4 regions of the Methylophilus sp. VKM B-3414 genome follow, and region 1 is predicted to be linked to each of the others. Evidence: predicted binding sites of a transcription regulator. Region 1 holds the regulator's gene; each other region holds the start of a gene.

What was found. The regulator sigma-54, encoded in region 1, starts transcription at its own class of promoters, with help from an activator protein. The targets are predictions, from matches to a motif close to TGGCACNNTTCCTGCT.
Region 2: a site for sigma-54 is predicted at 2,323-2,338, ahead of nifH (nitrogenase iron protein). Genes of this name have one in related genera too.
Region 3: a site for sigma-54 is predicted at 2,776-2,791, ahead of Q9292_RS03760 (transglutaminase family protein). Genes of this name have one in related genera too.
Region 4: a site for sigma-54 is predicted at 2,544-2,559, ahead of glnL (nitrogen regulation protein NR(II)). Genes of this name have one in related genera too.

Annotation. Positions count from the first base shown of each region.
Region 1 is NZ_JAVTLI010000006.1:86,976-91,176, reverse strand. Features, by position in the region: gene lptA (lipopolysaccharide transport periplasmic protein LptA) at 1-414, shown strand, start outside; gene lptB (LPS export ABC transporter ATP-binding protein) at 423-1,166, shown strand; gene Q9292_RS06775 (RNA polymerase factor sigma-54) at 1,173-2,717, shown strand; gene tyrS (tyrosine--tRNA ligase) at 2,763-4,001, opposite strand; gene Q9292_RS06765 (anhydro-N-acetylmuramic acid kinase) at 4,126-4,201, shown strand, end outside.
Region 2 is NZ_JAVTLI010000001.1:116,729-120,929, reverse strand. Features, by position in the region: gene nifD (nitrogenase molybdenum-iron protein alpha chain) at 1-1,177, opposite strand, end outside; gene nifH (nitrogenase iron protein) at 1,322-2,197, opposite strand; gene Q9292_RS00555 (group II truncated hemoglobin) at 2,578-3,084, shown strand; gene Q9292_RS00550 (hypothetical protein) at 3,118-3,708, shown strand; gene Q9292_RS00545 (NAD(+)--dinitrogen-reductase ADP-D-ribosyltransferase) at 3,726-4,201, shown strand, end outside.
Region 3 is NZ_JAVTLI010000003.1:318,381-322,581, reverse strand. Features, by position in the region: gene Q9292_RS03760 (transglutaminase family protein) at 1-2,736, opposite strand, end outside; gene Q9292_RS03755 (SPFH domain-containing protein) at 2,844-3,689, opposite strand; gene Q9292_RS03750 (NfeD family protein) at 3,717-4,160, opposite strand.
Region 4 is NZ_JAVTLI010000003.1:54,070-58,270, reverse strand. Features, by position in the region: gene ntrC (nitrogen regulation protein NR(I)) at 1-1,381, opposite strand, end outside; gene glnL (nitrogen regulation protein NR(II)) at 1,398-2,501, opposite strand; gene Q9292_RS02530 (DUF4124 domain-containing protein) at 2,611-3,102, opposite strand; gene glnA (type I glutamate--ammonia ligase) at 3,229-4,201, opposite strand, start outside.

The DNA of each region.
Region 1 (4,201 bases):
GGCTTTCAACATAGCACCTGTACCGGCAACCCCACCACATTCAAGCAAAAACGTACCGGTAAAGACGAGTGGATGCAAGGCAGTGGTCAACGTATCGAATACAACGCCCGCATGGATAAAGTGCAACTGTATACCAATGCCTGGGTTAAACGTGGTGAAGACATCGTGACCGGGGACTACATCAGCTACGACGCCAATGCCGAGTATGCCGAGGTGATTGGCGGCACCAAAGCCAACCCGAACGGGACGGCTGGCAGCCGCGTCAAGGCCACCATACAGCCTAAAAATAAAACCACACCGCCTGTCATTGACAACAAGCCAACCTCTCAACAGGGATTACGGATGAATCGCTCCTTGCAACTCAAGGTCGAACCTGCCCCTGCCGAAAACACTGGTGAGCAAGGCAAAGAGTAAGCTTAAAGATGGAAACCATGGCAGCAGATCAGAACCATTTGCAGGTTAACCGCCTGAAAAAAACCTATCAGGGCCGTACCGTCGTCAAAAACACGACGCTTGAGTTACGCAGTGGCGAAGTGATCGGCTTGCTGGGTCCCAACGGGGCAGGCAAAACCACCAGCTTTTACATGATTGTAGGGTTGGTTGCGCTGGATGAAGGCAACATTACGCTGAATGGCGCCGACGTGAGCCGCGCGCCCATGCATGAGCGCGCGCGCATGGGCTTGGCTTATCTGCCCCAAGAAGCATCCATTTTCCGCAAGCTCAGCGTAACCGACAACATCCTCGCCATTCTTGAAACCCGTCCCTATACGGAAGAGCAACGTGAGGCGAGGCTTGAATCCTTGCTGGATCAATTGCATATCCAGCACATCCGCAACAGTCAGGCCGTCAGCTTGTCTGGTGGCGAACGTCGACGCGTTGAAATTGCGCGCTGCCTGGCCACTGACCCTAAATTTATTTTGCTGGATGAACCGTTCGCCGGGATTGATCCGATTGCGGTGATCGAAATCCAGAAAATCATCCGCTACCTGAGCAGTCAGAATATTGGTATTTTAATCACCGACCACAATGTGCGCGAAACGCTGGATATCTGTGACCGCGCTTATATTGTCAATGAAGGCGCTGTGTTTGCAGCAGGCACGCCCGATGAAATCATTCAGAACGAAGGTGTGCGTGAAGTGTATCTGGGCAAGAATTTTAGGCTGTAATCCGTCATGAAACAGAACCTGCAATTACGTATTTCGCAAAATCTGGCGCTGACGCCGCAGCTGCAGCAATCGATCCGTTTGCTGCAACTTTCCACGCTGGAACTGAACCAGGAACTGGAAACCATCCTGCAGGAAAACCCGTTACTGGAAATGTCAGACGGTGAAGAAGGCGAGTTTGAAGATAACACACCGCCTCCCCCCACTGTAGAAGCTGAGCCGACAGATGCCAGCTCGTTTGACATGGCAACGCAGCAAGAGATCACCGCACCGGCAGAAAGTCTGCGTGAAGACTTGCACGATGAGCTGGGCGGGAGCGAGAGCGACCTGCCCAATTTAAACGAGGAATTCACGCCGCCAGAGTTTGAAGATGATTATGAAGAGTTTGGCAGCACCAGCAACTGGGACGAAGCCGGACGCAATCATCAGGAAGACGAAGACAGTGACTTTTCCAGACAGGAAACCACCAGCATCAGTTTGCGCGAGCATCTGATTGATCAGATACAACTGGCACATTTATCGCAACGTGACATGAGCCTGGTCAAACTGCTACTGGATAGCATCACTGATGATGGCTATCTGGAGCAAGATCTGCAGGAGATTGTGGAGCACTTGCCACTCGAACTTGAGGTCGAGCTGCTGGAACTGGAAACCGCCCTCAAGCTGATCCAGAATCTGGACCCTGTAGGCGTAGGTGCGCGCGATTTACGCGAGTGCCTGCTCTTGCAACTGACGCGTTTGCCGCAAGAAACGCCACACTTGCAAACCGCCATTGCCATTGCCAAAGACCACCTGGCGCTGCTTGCCAACAAAGACTTTGTCAAACTGCGCAAGGTGCTTGGTTGCGATGAAGCGGTACTCAAGGCGGCGCAGCACCTGATCCGCCAGCAAAACCCCAGACCCGGCAGCGAGTTTTCCAGCTTTAGTCACGATCACTTTATCCAGCACGATGTGGTGGTTAAAAAAATCAAGGGCATTTGGGTCGCCTCCTTAAATGATGGCGTGATCCCCAAACTGCGCATCAACCAGATGTATGCGGACATCCTCAAGCGCAACCGCGAGAGTTCAGGCCAATACCTGCAAAGCCAGATGCAGGAAGCCAAATGGATGATCAAGAATATCCAGCAGCGTTTCTCGACCATTTTGCGCGTGTCGCAAGCCATTGTAGACCGCCAACGCAACTTCTTTGAGCATGGTGAAATAGCCATGCGCCCACTGGTACTGCGTGAAATCGCCGAAGAACTCGACTTGCATGAAAGCACAGTTTCACGTGTCACCACGCATAAGTATATGCTCACACCGCGTGGCGTCTATGAACTCAAATACTTCTTTGGCAGCTCGGTAGCCACAGACGCAGGCGGCTCCTGCTCTGCCACCGCCATCCGAGCCTTGATCAAGCAAATGGTGGCCGAAGAAAACCCGAAAAAGCCTTTGTCGGACAACCAGATCACCGACACACTGGCACAACAAGGCATCGTCGTTGCCCGCCGTACCATAGCCAAATATCGCGAGTCCCTTAATATTCCGCCCGCGAACTTGCGCAAAACGCTCTAAACAAAAAAGGCCGCAGATGCGGCCTTTTTTGTTTCTCAGCTCCGATCACCTGATTGTGATCTTGGCAAATTTACGTTTACCCACCTGTGCGATCACTGTCACACCTTTAGTCAAAGGCAGATTCTTATCATCCACCTTGACGCTGTCGAGCTTGACGCCGCCTTGCTGCACTGCGCGCATGGCTTCACTGGTGCTTTCAACCAGGCCCGCCTGTTTTAACAATTGGCTAATGCCGATGCTGTCGCCTTCAATGGTCACTTCAACTTCGGGCACGTCATCCGGGATGCCGCCTTTGGCACGGGTCTGGAAGTCCTGCAAGGCTTTTTCAGCCGCGGCTTGACCATGGAAACGCGCCACAATTTCTTGGGCAAAGCCGACCTTGATATTGCGGGGGTTTGCGCCACTGGCGACTTGCGCCTTCCATTCGGCAATGGTTTCCAGCGTCGCAAAAGACAGCAAATCAATATAGCGCCACATCAGTTCATCTGAAATCGACATGATCTTGGCAAAAATAGTCTCTGGCGCCTCGCTAATGCCAATGTAGTTACCGAGTGATTTGGACATTTTATTGACGCCATCCAGCCCTTCCAGCAGCGGCATCATCAGCACACATTGCTGCGACTGGCCGGCCTGCTTTTGCAATTCACGCCCCATGAGCAGGTTAAACTTCTGGTCGGTACCACCGAGCTCAAGATCCGCTTGCAGGGCGACCGAATCATATCCTTGCAGTAACGGGTACAGAAACTCGTGAATCGCAATCGGTTGATTACCCTTGAAGCGTTTGGAGAAGTCATCGCGCTCCAGCATGCGGGCCACGGTATGGCTGGCAGCCAGCTTGATCATCCCCGCCGCACCGAGTTCACTTAACCAGTTGGAGTTGAAAACAATCTCGGTTTTGGTAGGATCCAGTATTTTAAAGACTTGTGCAGCATAGGTATCGGCGTTGGCCTTGACCTGCTCCACGGTTAAGGGTGGACGGGTGGCGCTTTTGCCAGTCGGGTCACCAATCATGCCGGTAAAGTCACCGATCAGGAATAAAATCTGATGGCCCAGATCCTGCAACTGGCGCAATTTATTAATGAGGACGGTATGACCCAGGTGCAAGTCGGGCGCGGTAGGGTCAAAGCCAGCTTTCACACGTAACGGCTTGCCTGTTTTCAGTTTCTCGACCAGCTCCTGCTCGATCAGTAACTCATCTGCGCCACGCTTGATAATGGCCAACGCCTTGGCAATTTCTGGGCTCAATGCTGGCACTTCAGATGAGGGTTGTTTGGTATCGGTCATGCGGGTATCCGTCAAATACAACGATGCGCACTGATGGCACCGTCTCAAATAAGTAAAACAGCTATTTTAACGTAATCCCATGCATTTCTGTAAGCGCGGCTGGAGCAGTGTTAAAATGACACCCATGCAAGTTTCTGCCGATCGCTCCCAGCCACGTTTGTTTATTGGACTGATGTCTGGCACCAGCCTGGACGGGGTGG
Region 2 (4,201 bases), on a different contig from region 1:
TGGTACGCTGATAGTCATCGTTGTGGCCAAACTCGTAGCCGGTACCCACCACTTCCATGCCCAAATCCTCATAGGCACCAATCACGTGACGGGGACGCAGGCCACCGACAAACAGCATGACTTTTTTGCCTTGCAGGCGTGGTTTGTATTTGGCAATCACGGCATCGGTCAGCGCTTTGTATTTGGCAATCACCTGCTCTGTTTTCTCCTTGATACTGTCATCAAAGAAGCTGGCAATCTTGCGTAGGGATTCTTCGATTTTGGATGGGCCAAAGAAGTTGTACTCTACCCATGGGATCCCATACTTCTCTTCCATGTGGCGGCTGATGTAGTTCATCGAGCGGTAGCAGTGCAGGATATTGAGCTTGGCCTTGGGGGTGTTTTCCAGCTCGGCAATCGAGCCGTCACCGGACCATTGGGCGATCACGCGCAGGCCCATTTCTTCGAGCAGGATGCGGCTGGACCAGGCATCGCCACCGATGTTGTAGTCACCAATAATGGCCACGTCATACGGGCTGGACTCGAATTTGTTTTTGTCAGGGTCGGTTTTGTCAAACACAAAGTCGCGCACGGCGTCGTTGGCAATGTGGTGACCCAGCGATTGCGACACGCCACGGAAGCCTTCGCAACGTACAGGCACAATCACCTTGCCTTCGTACTCTTTGGCTTTTTTCTTGGACACGGCTTCGATGTCGTCGCCGATCAGACCAATTGGACACTCGGACTGCACGGTAATGCCCTTGTTGAGCGGGAACAGTACCTGAATCTCGTCGATGATTTTTTCCAGTTTTTTGTCACCGCCAAACACGATGTCTTTTTCCTGGAAGTCGGAGGTAAACTGCATGGTGCCGAAGGTGTCGATACCGGTGGTACCGATGTAGTAGTTACGGCGTGACGCCCAGGAATACTGGCCGCAACCGACCGGGCCGTGCGAGATATGCACCATGTCTTTAATCGGGCCCCATACCACGCCTTTGGAACCGGCGTAGGCACAACCACGGATGGTCATTACCCCTGGCAGCGATTTGATGTTGGATTTCACATCACACTCGGATTTGCCTTCTTCATACACATTCAAATGTTTTGCACGTTTTTTGGCGGACTTTTCAGGATAGGCTTTTAACACCTCCTGAATCAGCTCGGCGCCGTTGACTTTTGTTTCAGCAGTCGCACTCATCGTTGTCTCCTATGTTCGACTAAAAACCAGTGATAAAAAGAAACTTTTCAAAAATTGTTGAAATTGCCCGGAAGTAACCTCCTCAACTTTTGAAACCGTCTCTGGAGGGGTTGGCAAGGGGCAAAGCCCCCTGCCAAAGACTCATTAAGCTGCAGTCGCCGCTTTACCAATCAGTGTTTCATCCTCTTTCTTCATGATGCCGAAGTCCATCAACAGGTCTTCCAGCTCATCCATGGTGATCGGGGTCGGGATGGTACCGTTACCGGCGTTGGCGTGAACTTTCTGCGCCAGTTGACGATATTCCTCAGCCTGCTTGGAGTCCGGGGCGTATTCCAGCACGGTCATACGACGCAACTCGGCGTGCTGCACCACGTTGTCACGTGGTACAAAGTGGATCAGTTTGGTACCCAGTTTGCCAGCCAGTGCTTCAGCCAGTTCCAGTTCCTTGTCAGTCTGGCGCTCGTTACATACCAGTCCACCCAAACGTACGCCGCCGGAGTTGGCGTATTTCAGGATGCCTTTGGAAATGTTGTTGGCGGCATACATCGCCATCATTTCGCCGGACATGACGATGTAGATTTCCTGTGCCTTGTTTTCACGAATCGGCATAGCGAAACCACCACACACCACGTCACCCAATACGTCGTAGGAGACATAATCCACGCCGTCATAGGCGCCGTTTTCCTCGAGGAAGTTGATCGAAGTAATCACACCGCGACCTGCGCAACCCACGCCAGGTTCTGGACCACCGGATTCCACGCAACGGATGTCGCGGTAACCGATTTTCATCACATCTTCGATTTCCAGATCCTCGACAGAACCGGCTTCGGCAGCCAGAGATAACACGGTGTCCTGTGCTTTTGCGTGCAGAATCAGGCGAGTAGAGTCGGCTTTAGGGTCGCAACCGACGATGAGGATTTTCTGACCCATTTCGGCCAACGCAGCCAGCGTGTTTTGAGAAGTGGTGGACTTGCCGATGCCACCTTTGCCATAAAATGCAATTTGACGTAATGCAGCCATAATGAAGCTCCTTAGGTTTAAATGAAAAATTCGTCGCTTTACGCAGCCATCTTCCGATTCCGAATCGCAACCTAATCACTTTTCTTATCAGGCGATGGAGGGTGTCGGCCATGTAGCCTGTGTATGGCAAGGAGCGTGCCAACAGAAAAAATAAAAGTTAAGTATTTGATTTATATTTATATTTTCACAAAAACGCAGACGAAGCTTCCTTAAATACCTTCTGTCGCAAACACGACAAAAGCGGTGCACAGCGTGCGGTATGAAACAAACCTTCCTGCTCGCGGTCAGCAGCTTTCAAATGGGCTATTCCCTTAACCAATTGGCCGCCAGGCCGCATCCAGACTGGATATTTACTTTCTGCAGACTGAATGGCATAGCTGTTGGTACAACACTTGCTGAATCAGGACCATCTGTCAGTTCCCAGCGAGGTCATGATGCACCAGCCATTACCCCCCATTAATCCGGCTTTGGATACCAGCCGACACAAGCCAATCGCGCAAATTCAAGGCAATCCGCACTTTGCACAAATCGGTGGAGAAGCTGCCATTACCCATCTGGTCGAGCGCTTTTATTTTCATATGAATACGGCACCAGAAGCTGCAGCGATCCGCGCCATGCATGCGGCAGACCTGTCTGAAACCAAGGTGGTGCTGGTGCAGTTTCTGATCGAATGGCTGGGTGGCCCCAAGGTGTATAGCAACACACGCGGACATCCGCGCTTGCGCCAGCGACATGCCATGTTTGGCATCGGCGAGGCAGAAAGGGATGCCTGGATGTTATGCATGCGACGTGCCGTGCTGGAGGTGGTGGCAGATGCCACGTTAAGGGCACAGTTGGATCAGGCTTTTTTAAAAACCGCAGACTTTATTCGTAACCAGCCAGCGTAACCCCTGGCTTCATTTCTTTAGGAGAACATTGTAATGACCACCATGGAAAGCACCATTTTCGGCAAACTCAATTCAGAGCACCGTTTGCAAAACCCAGTGTTTAAAGATGCCACCAAAGTGCCAGGGCGCTTTGGGTTTCGCGGCGAACTGGCGATTAAATTTGCTCCGCAAGTGGCTGATGAAGCGCGTCCACCTGAAATTACCTGTGACCAAGTCATGGCCTACGCGCAGGAAGGCGAAAATGGCATGCCATTTTTTACTGGCTATCTGCTGTCTTTCGGCTATCTGGAAATGCTGGTTGAAGCATTGAAAGATGCCCTGCTGCCTGAAGGAAAATACATCCTGTTTTGCAACAATATCGACCTCTTGAAAAAATACACGGTCAAGATGAACGGCAGCACTTTTTACATCCTGCCAATTGATGAGGCCACGGTTTATAACGAGTTGCTGGAACTGTTGCACCTGGAAAAGAATGATCTGAAAAAACTGGATACTGCGGGCAAACTGGATGCGGTGATTGCCAAGGCCATGAGTTTTAGCGCCAACTATCCGGAAATCACCTATGAAGAAGGCCTGCAATTGATGGGGCCAGTACGCAACCCGAATGAAAACCGTCCGGTTTAAGGCTGCATCTCGCTGGCATGCAGGCGGAAGAAAGCCCGCAAGACTGGTACAGCACCAACCTGGTCGGTCTTCCGGCCGGATTGCTGGGCTCGGTCGCGTTTAACCGTCACCCGCAGCCCCTGCATATTGCCGGAGCACGCGAGACCCACGGCGGGCTGTTTCGTTTGCTGCACGCCAGCCACAACGCCGAAGAAGCCGCCGACAGGTTTGCCCACTATATGGCCATCGCCTTTGATTTGCAGCGGCCAGCCACAGCACAAGGCCCACGCCGTTTCAGACCCAGCTACCTCAAATTGCTGGAGGGCTGGGGCTTTGATGCCAACAGCCCGCAGGGGGCGGTGCTCAAGGGCTGGGTGGAGAGTCGCTTTGGCCTCGCGCCCAGCTTTCACCGCGCACCGCTGAGGCATTTCCCCTCCCCGGCCTGGGTCACCTATCTGGAAGAGAAGTTTTGCAGCCGCTTTCATAACTACAGCATCCATATGCAGCTTGATTT
Region 3 (4,201 bases), on a different contig from region 1:
CTCGACAAAGGGCTCAAACCAGCGCTGTTCAAAGGCATAACCTGCATCGCGCAAATCGGCCACCACGTCGGCGATGTCTTGCGCCACAAAGTGCGGCAACATCCAGCGGTCATGCAGTTCGGTGCCCCAGTGCACCAGTTTGCCGGTATATGGCGTTTTCCAGAAGCGGGCCACCAGCGCACGCAGTAACAGGCTTTGCAGCAAACTCATGCGCGCATGCGGCGGCATTTCAAAAGCACGGAATTCCACCAGCCCGAGGCGGCCAGTGGGGCCATCCGGCGAATAGAGTTTGTCGATGGAAAACTCCGAGCGGTGCGTGTTACCGGTTAAATCCACCAGCAAATTGCGCAGTAGCCGGTCAACCAGCCACGGCTGCTCGCTTTCTTTGCCTGCGGGTAAGGCTTGTTCCATCTGCTGAAAAGCAATCGCCAACTCATACAAATTGTCATCTCTGGCCTCATCCACGCGCGGCGCCTGGCTGGTCGGACCAATAAAAGTGCCTGAAAACAGATAAGACAAGGCGGGGTGATTTTGCCAGTAGGTAATCAGACTACGTAATACATCCGGGCGCCGCAACATGGGGCTATCCGCCGGCGTTTCCCCACCCAGCGTGACATGGTTACCGCCACCGGTGCCGGTGTGGCGTCCATCCAGCATGAATTTCTCAGTGCCGAGCCGACACAGACGCGCCTCGTCGTACAAGACATTGATGTTTGTCACTAGCTCTTTCCAGGTTTTCGCCGGGTGGATATTCACTTCGATGACGCCGGGGTCCGGCGTCACACTGAGCAACTTGAGTCTGCTGTCACGCGGCGGGGTATACCCCTCCAGCCACAGCTTGAGTTTCAAATCGGCCGCAGTTTGCTCAATGGCACTTAGCAAATCCAGATAGTCTTCCAGTCGACTCACTGGCGGCATAAACACATACAGCCGGCCATTGCGCACCTGTACGCATAACGCGGTATGGACCACTTCCCGGGCCAGCGGCTGCACTGTTTTGTGCTTGATCCGCACCGTGGGTGATTTGGCGGTCGCCAACGCTGCCTGTGGCTCAAACGGGTCCAGGGGGAATTCTGGCTCCATCTCTGCAGGCAACTGCCATGGCAGCGACGACAAGGGCAAGCGCAAGCCCATGGGCGAGTCGCCACCCAGCAGATACAAATGTTCACGGCGCAACGGCCACTTGCTGGTCAGCCATGCCCCGGCAGACTGGCTCTCGTCCGGCTTGAGCGGCATAACATAGCCAACCACTTGCCCCAAGCCCTGGTTGAGCAAATCTGCCAGCCGTTTGCGCTCTGTCGCATCCTGCAAATCCAGCTTGAGCGGATCGAGATTCACCGGTAACTGCTGCTCTTGTTGCGCGAGACTCATCACGTCTTCATAAGCGGCAATCACACAAGCTTTGGGAAAGCCCAACATGTCGGCCAGATGCTGGGAAAAAGCTTCTGCCTGCGCTACGCCATAGCCGTCATTATGACCTTCGGCTGAAAACAGGCTGGCATCGCGCCACACTGGCTTGCCATCCGGGCGCCAGTAAATATTGATGGCCCAGCGCGGCAAAGGCTCACCGGGATACCACTTGCCCTGGCCATAATGCAAAAAGCCATCCGGGGCAAAGTGCGCTTTCAGGCGCAAAGCCAGGTCACCGGCCAGTTGCCGCTTGTGATCTCCCAGTGCCAGAGTGTTCCATTGTGCGCCATCCATATCATCAATCGACACAAAAGTCGGTTCGCCGCCTTGCGTCAGCCGCACATCGTGTTTTTTGAGCTCAACATCCACCTTGTCACCCAGCTTGAGGATGGCCTGCCAGTCCGCTTCGCTGTAAGGCTTGGTCACGCGCGGGTCTTCGTGAATGCGCGTTACTGTCATCTCATGCGTGAACGTGACCTCGGCGATATCGGTAAAGCCAGTCACTGGCGCTGCCGAGGAAGGGATCGCCGTACACGCCAACGGAATATGCCCCTCTCCGGCCATCAGTCCAGAGGTAGGATCCAGGCCAACCCATCCTGCGCCGGGGATAAACACCTCGGTCCAGGCATGCAAATCGGTAAAATCCTTGTCGGTGCCACTGGGGCCATCCAGCGCCGCAACGTCGGCCTTGAGCTGAATCAGGTAGCCGGAAACAAAGCGCGCGGCCAAGCCCAGGTGGCGCATGATTTGCACCAGCAACCAGGCGGAGTCCCGGCAAGACCCTGTGCGCTTCTGCAGAGACTCTTCCGGGGTTTGTATGCCCGGCTCCATGCGCACGGTATAGCCGATTTCAGCCTGCAAACGCTGATTGACGGCCACCAGAAAGTCGACAATGCCGACTTCGGGTTTGATCACGGCTTGCCGCATTTCCGTCATCCACGCCTGCAACAAGGGCCCGACCGGATCGGGCTGCAAATAGGCGGTCAGCTCGAACGCCTGCTGCTCGGTATAGTTAAACGGGTAATGCTCGGCATATTTCTCGACAAAAAAATCAAACGGATTGATGACGGTCATATCTGCCACCAAATCGACCGTAAAGTCGAGCTCACGCACCATTTCGGGGAATACGTAACGGGCAATGTAGTTGCCGTAGGGGTCTTGCTGCCAGTTGATAAAATGCTGCTCAGGATTAACCGTCAGCGAATACGACAAAATCGGCGTGCGCGCGTGGGCAGCGGGCTTGAGGCGGACTTCGTGTGGCGAAAGATTGACCAGGCGGTCAAATTGATAGCGGGTGCGGTGATGTAAAGCGACGCGTATAGCCACTGCTGATCCTCAATAATATTATGATTTTAAGCAGTGTGATGCAGGAAATATGCCAGCCACGCCAAAACCCAGCGCGTGGCGGCAATTAAACGCTAACCCTGATCGACTTACTTGCTGCCGCCTACCAGATTTTTGACCGCGCTCACCACATCGCCTGGCAGCACCACAATTTTGCTATTGTTGGAGTCGGCCATTTTTTGCATTGATTGAATATAGCGGTCACCCAGCAAAAAGGTGGCGGAGGTATTGTTTTCCTTGACCGCTTCCGCAATCATTTTAATCGCCGCCGCTGAGGCTTGGGCCCCCACCATTTGCGCCTCTGCGTCTTTACGCGCGGCCTCCAGGCGGGCTTCGGCATTCAAGATCAACGACTGCTTGGCGCCTTCGGCTTCGGTCACCACCGCCACACGCTCCCGCTCGGCCGCTGCCTGTCGCTCCATCGCATCCTGCATATTGGCAGAGGGTTTGATGTCTTGAATCTCCACACTTTTCACGGTGAGACCCCAGTCCAGCGCCTCATCGGCAATCGCCTCTTTAAGCTCCGCCTTGATCCGGTCACGCGAGGTCAGCGCATGATTCAGGTCCATGCCGCCGATGATAGAACGCAAACTGGTTTGCACCATATTGCGCATGGCTTCGCGAAAGTTTTCGATGCCGTAGACCGCACGCTCGATATTAGTCACTTTGATAAACGCCACCGCATTGGCCAGAATCACCGCGTTATCACGGGTGATCACCTCCTGCTCTGGGACATCGAGAATGATGTCTTTGGTGGTCACCTTGTAACTGACATTACTGAATACCGGGTTGATCACATTGAGGCCTGGCTTGAGAATGCCGGCAAATTTACCGAGCCGCTCGACCACCCATTCTTCGCCCTGCGGCACAATACGTACCCCTTTCACGATGGCGATCACTACCAGTACGATGACAATGACACTGACTTCGGTCATGACGACTCCCCTCAATAATTAAAACGATTAACCGTGGTGGGCAGGCGCCACACGCAGGCTGTTGCCTTCCACGGCGACAATGATTGCCGCTTGTTGCACAGCCATGGCCGTATCGGCATATGCCACCCATTCGCGGCTACCCAATACCCCTTGTGCAAACCGGATCTTGCCCGGTTGCATGGGAGAAATAGCCTCAATCACCACGCCTTCACGACCGATCTCCTCGCCCTGCGCCTGTCCAACCCGCAAGTCAGGCTTGCGTTTCTCCAGCTTGCGCATGATGGCCAAGGCCAGTGCCGCCAGCACGGCATAATTCAGGGCTTGCAAGGCTAATGACATCTCAGGCCAAAACAGGGTGAGCGCTGCCATTGCCAGTGCGGCAATGCCTAGCCATAACAAGTACAAGGTGCCGAGCAGCATTTCCGAGCATAACAGCACCAGGCCCAATCCGCACCACCATCCTGTCTGCATAACCCGCTCCCCCAAACCACGATGAATAAACGACCACGAAT
Region 4 (4,201 bases), on a different contig from region 1:
TCCCTAACTCCTGTATCTTGCGAGTAAGTGTATTCCTTCCCATCCCTAGCTGATTGGCAGCTTCAATCCGGCGGCCATCGGTATGGGCGAGGGCGCGGGTGATCAGGATACGCTCAAACTCTTTGGTTTTGGCGTCTAGAATATTGGTTTCCCCGCGGTTGAGCGCGTCGGTGACTTCTTGGGCTAGCGCTTCTTGCCAGGAGCCTCCGCTACTATGTTTGCCAGTATCCTCTTTAAGCTCTGGGGGTAAGTCATTGACGTCCACGTTTTGACCTGGGGCCATCACGGTGAGCCAGTGGCACACGTTTTCGAGCTGGCGAACGTTACCGCTCCAGTTGACCGACATCAGGTATTTGATGGCTGCCTGCGACAGTTGCTTAGGCTCAACCCCCAGTTGCTGTGCGCTGTGGGCGAGAAAATGCTTGGTCAGCAAGGGGATATCTTCTCTACGTTCACGCAAGGGCGGTAAGCGCAGACGAATGACGTTCAGGCGGTGAAACAAGTCTTCACGGAACAGACCTTGTTTGACGCGTTCTTCGAGGTCCTGGTGAGTGGCGGCAATCACGCGTACATTGACTTTGATTGGTTGATGTCCACCCACGCGATAAAACTGGCCGTCGGACAAGACGCGCAACAATCTGGTTTGCAAGTCAGCAGGCATGTCGCCGATTTCATCAAGAAACAAAGTGCCGTTATCTGCTTGTTCAAAGCGGCCCCGTCTGGCGGCGGCGGCTCCTGTAAATGCTCCGCGTTCATGACCAAACAATTCAGATTCTAATAAGTCTTTTGGGATCGCGGCTGTGTTGATAGCGATAAATGGTTTGTCAGCCCGTGGACTGTGTCTATGCAGGGCGCTTGCGACCAGTTCTTTACCGCTGCCGGATTCGCCGTTAATGAGCACGGTGGAGTGCGAGCGACTCAGGCGGCCAATGGCACGGAAAACCTCTTGCATGGCGGGGGCCTGGCCGATAATTTCTGGCGAAGGGCCAGTGTCTTCTACGGCCTCGACAGATTGACGCATGCTTTCTTCAACGGCACGTTTGATAATTTCGATGGCTTGGTCTACATCAAACGGTTTGGCCAGATACTCAAACGCACCACCCTGAAAGGCGGCGACAGCGCTTTCGAGGTCTGAGTAAGCGGTCATGATAATGACGGGAATCTCGGGAAAGCGCTGCTTTACCTCGGATAAAAAGTCCAGGCCCGAGCCATTCGGCATGCGGATGTCACTGACAATGACTTGGGGTTGTTCACGATTTAAAGCGTTGAGTGCTTCTGCCGGGGATGAAAATGTTTTGAAATCAAAGTCCGTGCGGGCAAGTGCTTTTTCAAACACCCAGCGGATGGATTTGTCGTCGTCTAGGATCCAGATTGGCTTCATAGCTGTTTCTCGTGAATTATTGTACTGATGATTTTAATTGCGTACTTTCAATAGGTAGCAATATATGGAAGATGGTTTTACCCGGCTGTGAATCACAGTCGATCATGCCATGGTGTTGGGTGATAAAGGTTTGCGCCAGCGCAAGGCCCAAGCCTGTGCCGCCTTCGCGACCAGATACCAGCGGGTAGAAAATGCGTTCTTTGATGCCGGCAGGGATGCCTGGGCCGTTATCAATAATCTCTAAATGAATCCCGACACGGTAACGTTTTCTGGCTAGCGTAATTTGGCGCTCAGCACGCGTGCGGAAAGTAATGCTCGCGCCTTCGGTCTGATGCTGTTGCATCGCTTGTGCCGCATTACGCGCAATATTGAGCACGGCTTGTATCAGTTTCTCGCGATCGCCAATGAGCTCCGGCAAGCTGGTATCGTAGTCGCGGATCACGCGGATATGGTTAGGCGATTCTGCCAGTAACAGACTGCGTACGCGCTCCAGCACTTCATGAATGTTGGTGGGCTCATATTTTGGCACGCGGTGAGGTGCCAGCAGTCTGTCCATGAGGCTATGTAGTCTGTCAGCCTCTTTGATAATCACCTGGGTATATTCTTTTAGGCTGGGTTGCGGCAACTCAAATTCAAGCAATTGTGCCGCACCACGCAAGCCGCCTAGCGGGTTGCGGATCTCATGCGCCAGATTCCTGAGTAATTCAGAGTTGGCTTGCTGCTGTATCAACATGCGCTCTTCACGCGCAATACGCAATTGCTGATCCATTTGCACAAACTCCAGAATCAGCATGTCTTCCGGCGTTTGGTTGAACGCGGCTGAAATAGGGGTGGCTGTGCAGGTCACGGCCGTTGTATGGCCGCGTTGGGTGGTCAGTGCAAACTCATGCTCACGATATGGGCTCTGTGTTTCTATGGCGTTGGTCACGGCCATTTGCAAAATTTCGCAATTCACAAATACGTCATGGATATGCGCCCCTTGAATCTGGTTGGCACTAAATGCAAACAGAATCTCGGCGCTGGAGTTGGCGTAAGTAACTTCTAGTTGGTTATTAAGCAAAATGACTGCCGTGGCAATATGCTCTAAACCACTAAAGCCGTTGGGAGATTTCTGTACCATGTCCTGAGCTTGTTAAAAAGAGTGAATCACGCCCTGTTTTAAAGCAAAACCCAAGCCAATTCTTACAAGAAGCGTAAAAATGATTGAGCAAGCCCCCAAAATGGTGCATTTAAAGGTTGAGTTCTTTATTTAACAGCTCGATATTGCGCTCATGTGCCTGAATTTCCGCCTCAATCACTCGCAGTTTTTCTTCATACTTGGCGACGTTTCTAAACGTTTTGCCATTGGCGCCTCTGTAGACTTCTGGCGTGTTCTGGGCTTCTTCATATAACAGGCGAGCATTCTCAAGTGCTTGTTTTTCTTGAGAAAGCTCGTTCATTAATAGCTCTCGCCGCTTTTGGTCGCGTTGATTTTGTGTCTGATTATCGACTTTGGGAAAATCGGCCGGAGAGGGTGTTTTTACATTGGCTTTTTTCTCCCTGGCAGGGGGAGGAGGCTCTGCGGTTCTGGGCCCACTAATAATGAGCTCTGCCTTGCTTTTGCCTTCGGGTTTGATATTGGTATAGGTGGTGACGCCGTTACTGTCGGTATATTTGTAAATATCTGCCCAGCTTTGGTTGCACATGAGCGCGAAGGTGCAAATGTAAAAAAGTCTTTTCATGGCAATAGTTTAGAGTAGATCGTTGAGGGTATCAACGTCTGCTCGCCTAAAAACGTTGACGGAACAGCGCGCACATAAAAAAACAGGGCAGCCTGGGCTGCCCTGTTTTAGTGCGTGCTCTTGTGATTAGCAGGAGTAGTACAGACCAAATTCCACTGGGTGTGGTGTTTGGCGCAGTTTAGTGACTTCTTCCATTTTCAATGCAATGTATGCATCAATCCAGTCGTCTGAGAAAACGCCGCCGCGTGTTAAGAACTCGCGGTCTTTATCCAGATACTCCAATGCTTGTTCCAGAGATGAACATACTGTTGGGATCAATGCATCTTCTTCTGGTGGCAGATGGTACAAGTCTTTAGTCGCTGGTTCACCTGGGTGAATCTTGTTCTGAACGCCATCCAGACCAGCCATCAACAGGGCTGAGAAAGCCAAGTATGGGTTAGCAATCGGGTCTGGGAAGCGCGCTTCAACACGGCGTGCTTTGTCTGAATGCACAAATGGAATACGAATCGCAGCAGAACGGTTTTTAGCTGAGTAAGCCAATTTCACTGGTGCTTCGTAGTGTGGAACCAAGCGCTTGTATGAGTTGGTGCCTGGGTTGGTAATCGCGTTCAAAGCACGTGCGTGCTTGATGATGCCGCCGATGTAGTACAAAGCGAAGTCGCTCAGGCCTGCATAGCCGTTACCTGCAAACAGGTTTTTGCCATCTTTCCATACCGACTGGTGTACGTGCATACCGGAGCCGTTGTCACCAAACATCGGTTTAGGCATAAATGTAGCAGTTTTACCGTAAGCGTGTGCAGTATTAGTCACTACGTATTTCAGGATTTGTGTCCAGTCAGCACGTTGTACCAAGGTCGCAAACTTAGTACCGATTTCACATTGACCGGCTGTTGCCACTTCGTGGTGGTGCACTTCAACAGGCACGCCCAGTTCTTCTAAGGTCATGACCATGGCAGAGCGGATGTCATGCAATGAATCGACAGGAGGCACTGGGAAGTAGCCGCCTTTAACGCCTGGACGGTGGCCAGTGTTGCCGCCCTCGAATTTTTCACCTGAGGACCAAGCGGCCTCTTCGGAGTTGATTTTCACAAAGCTACCA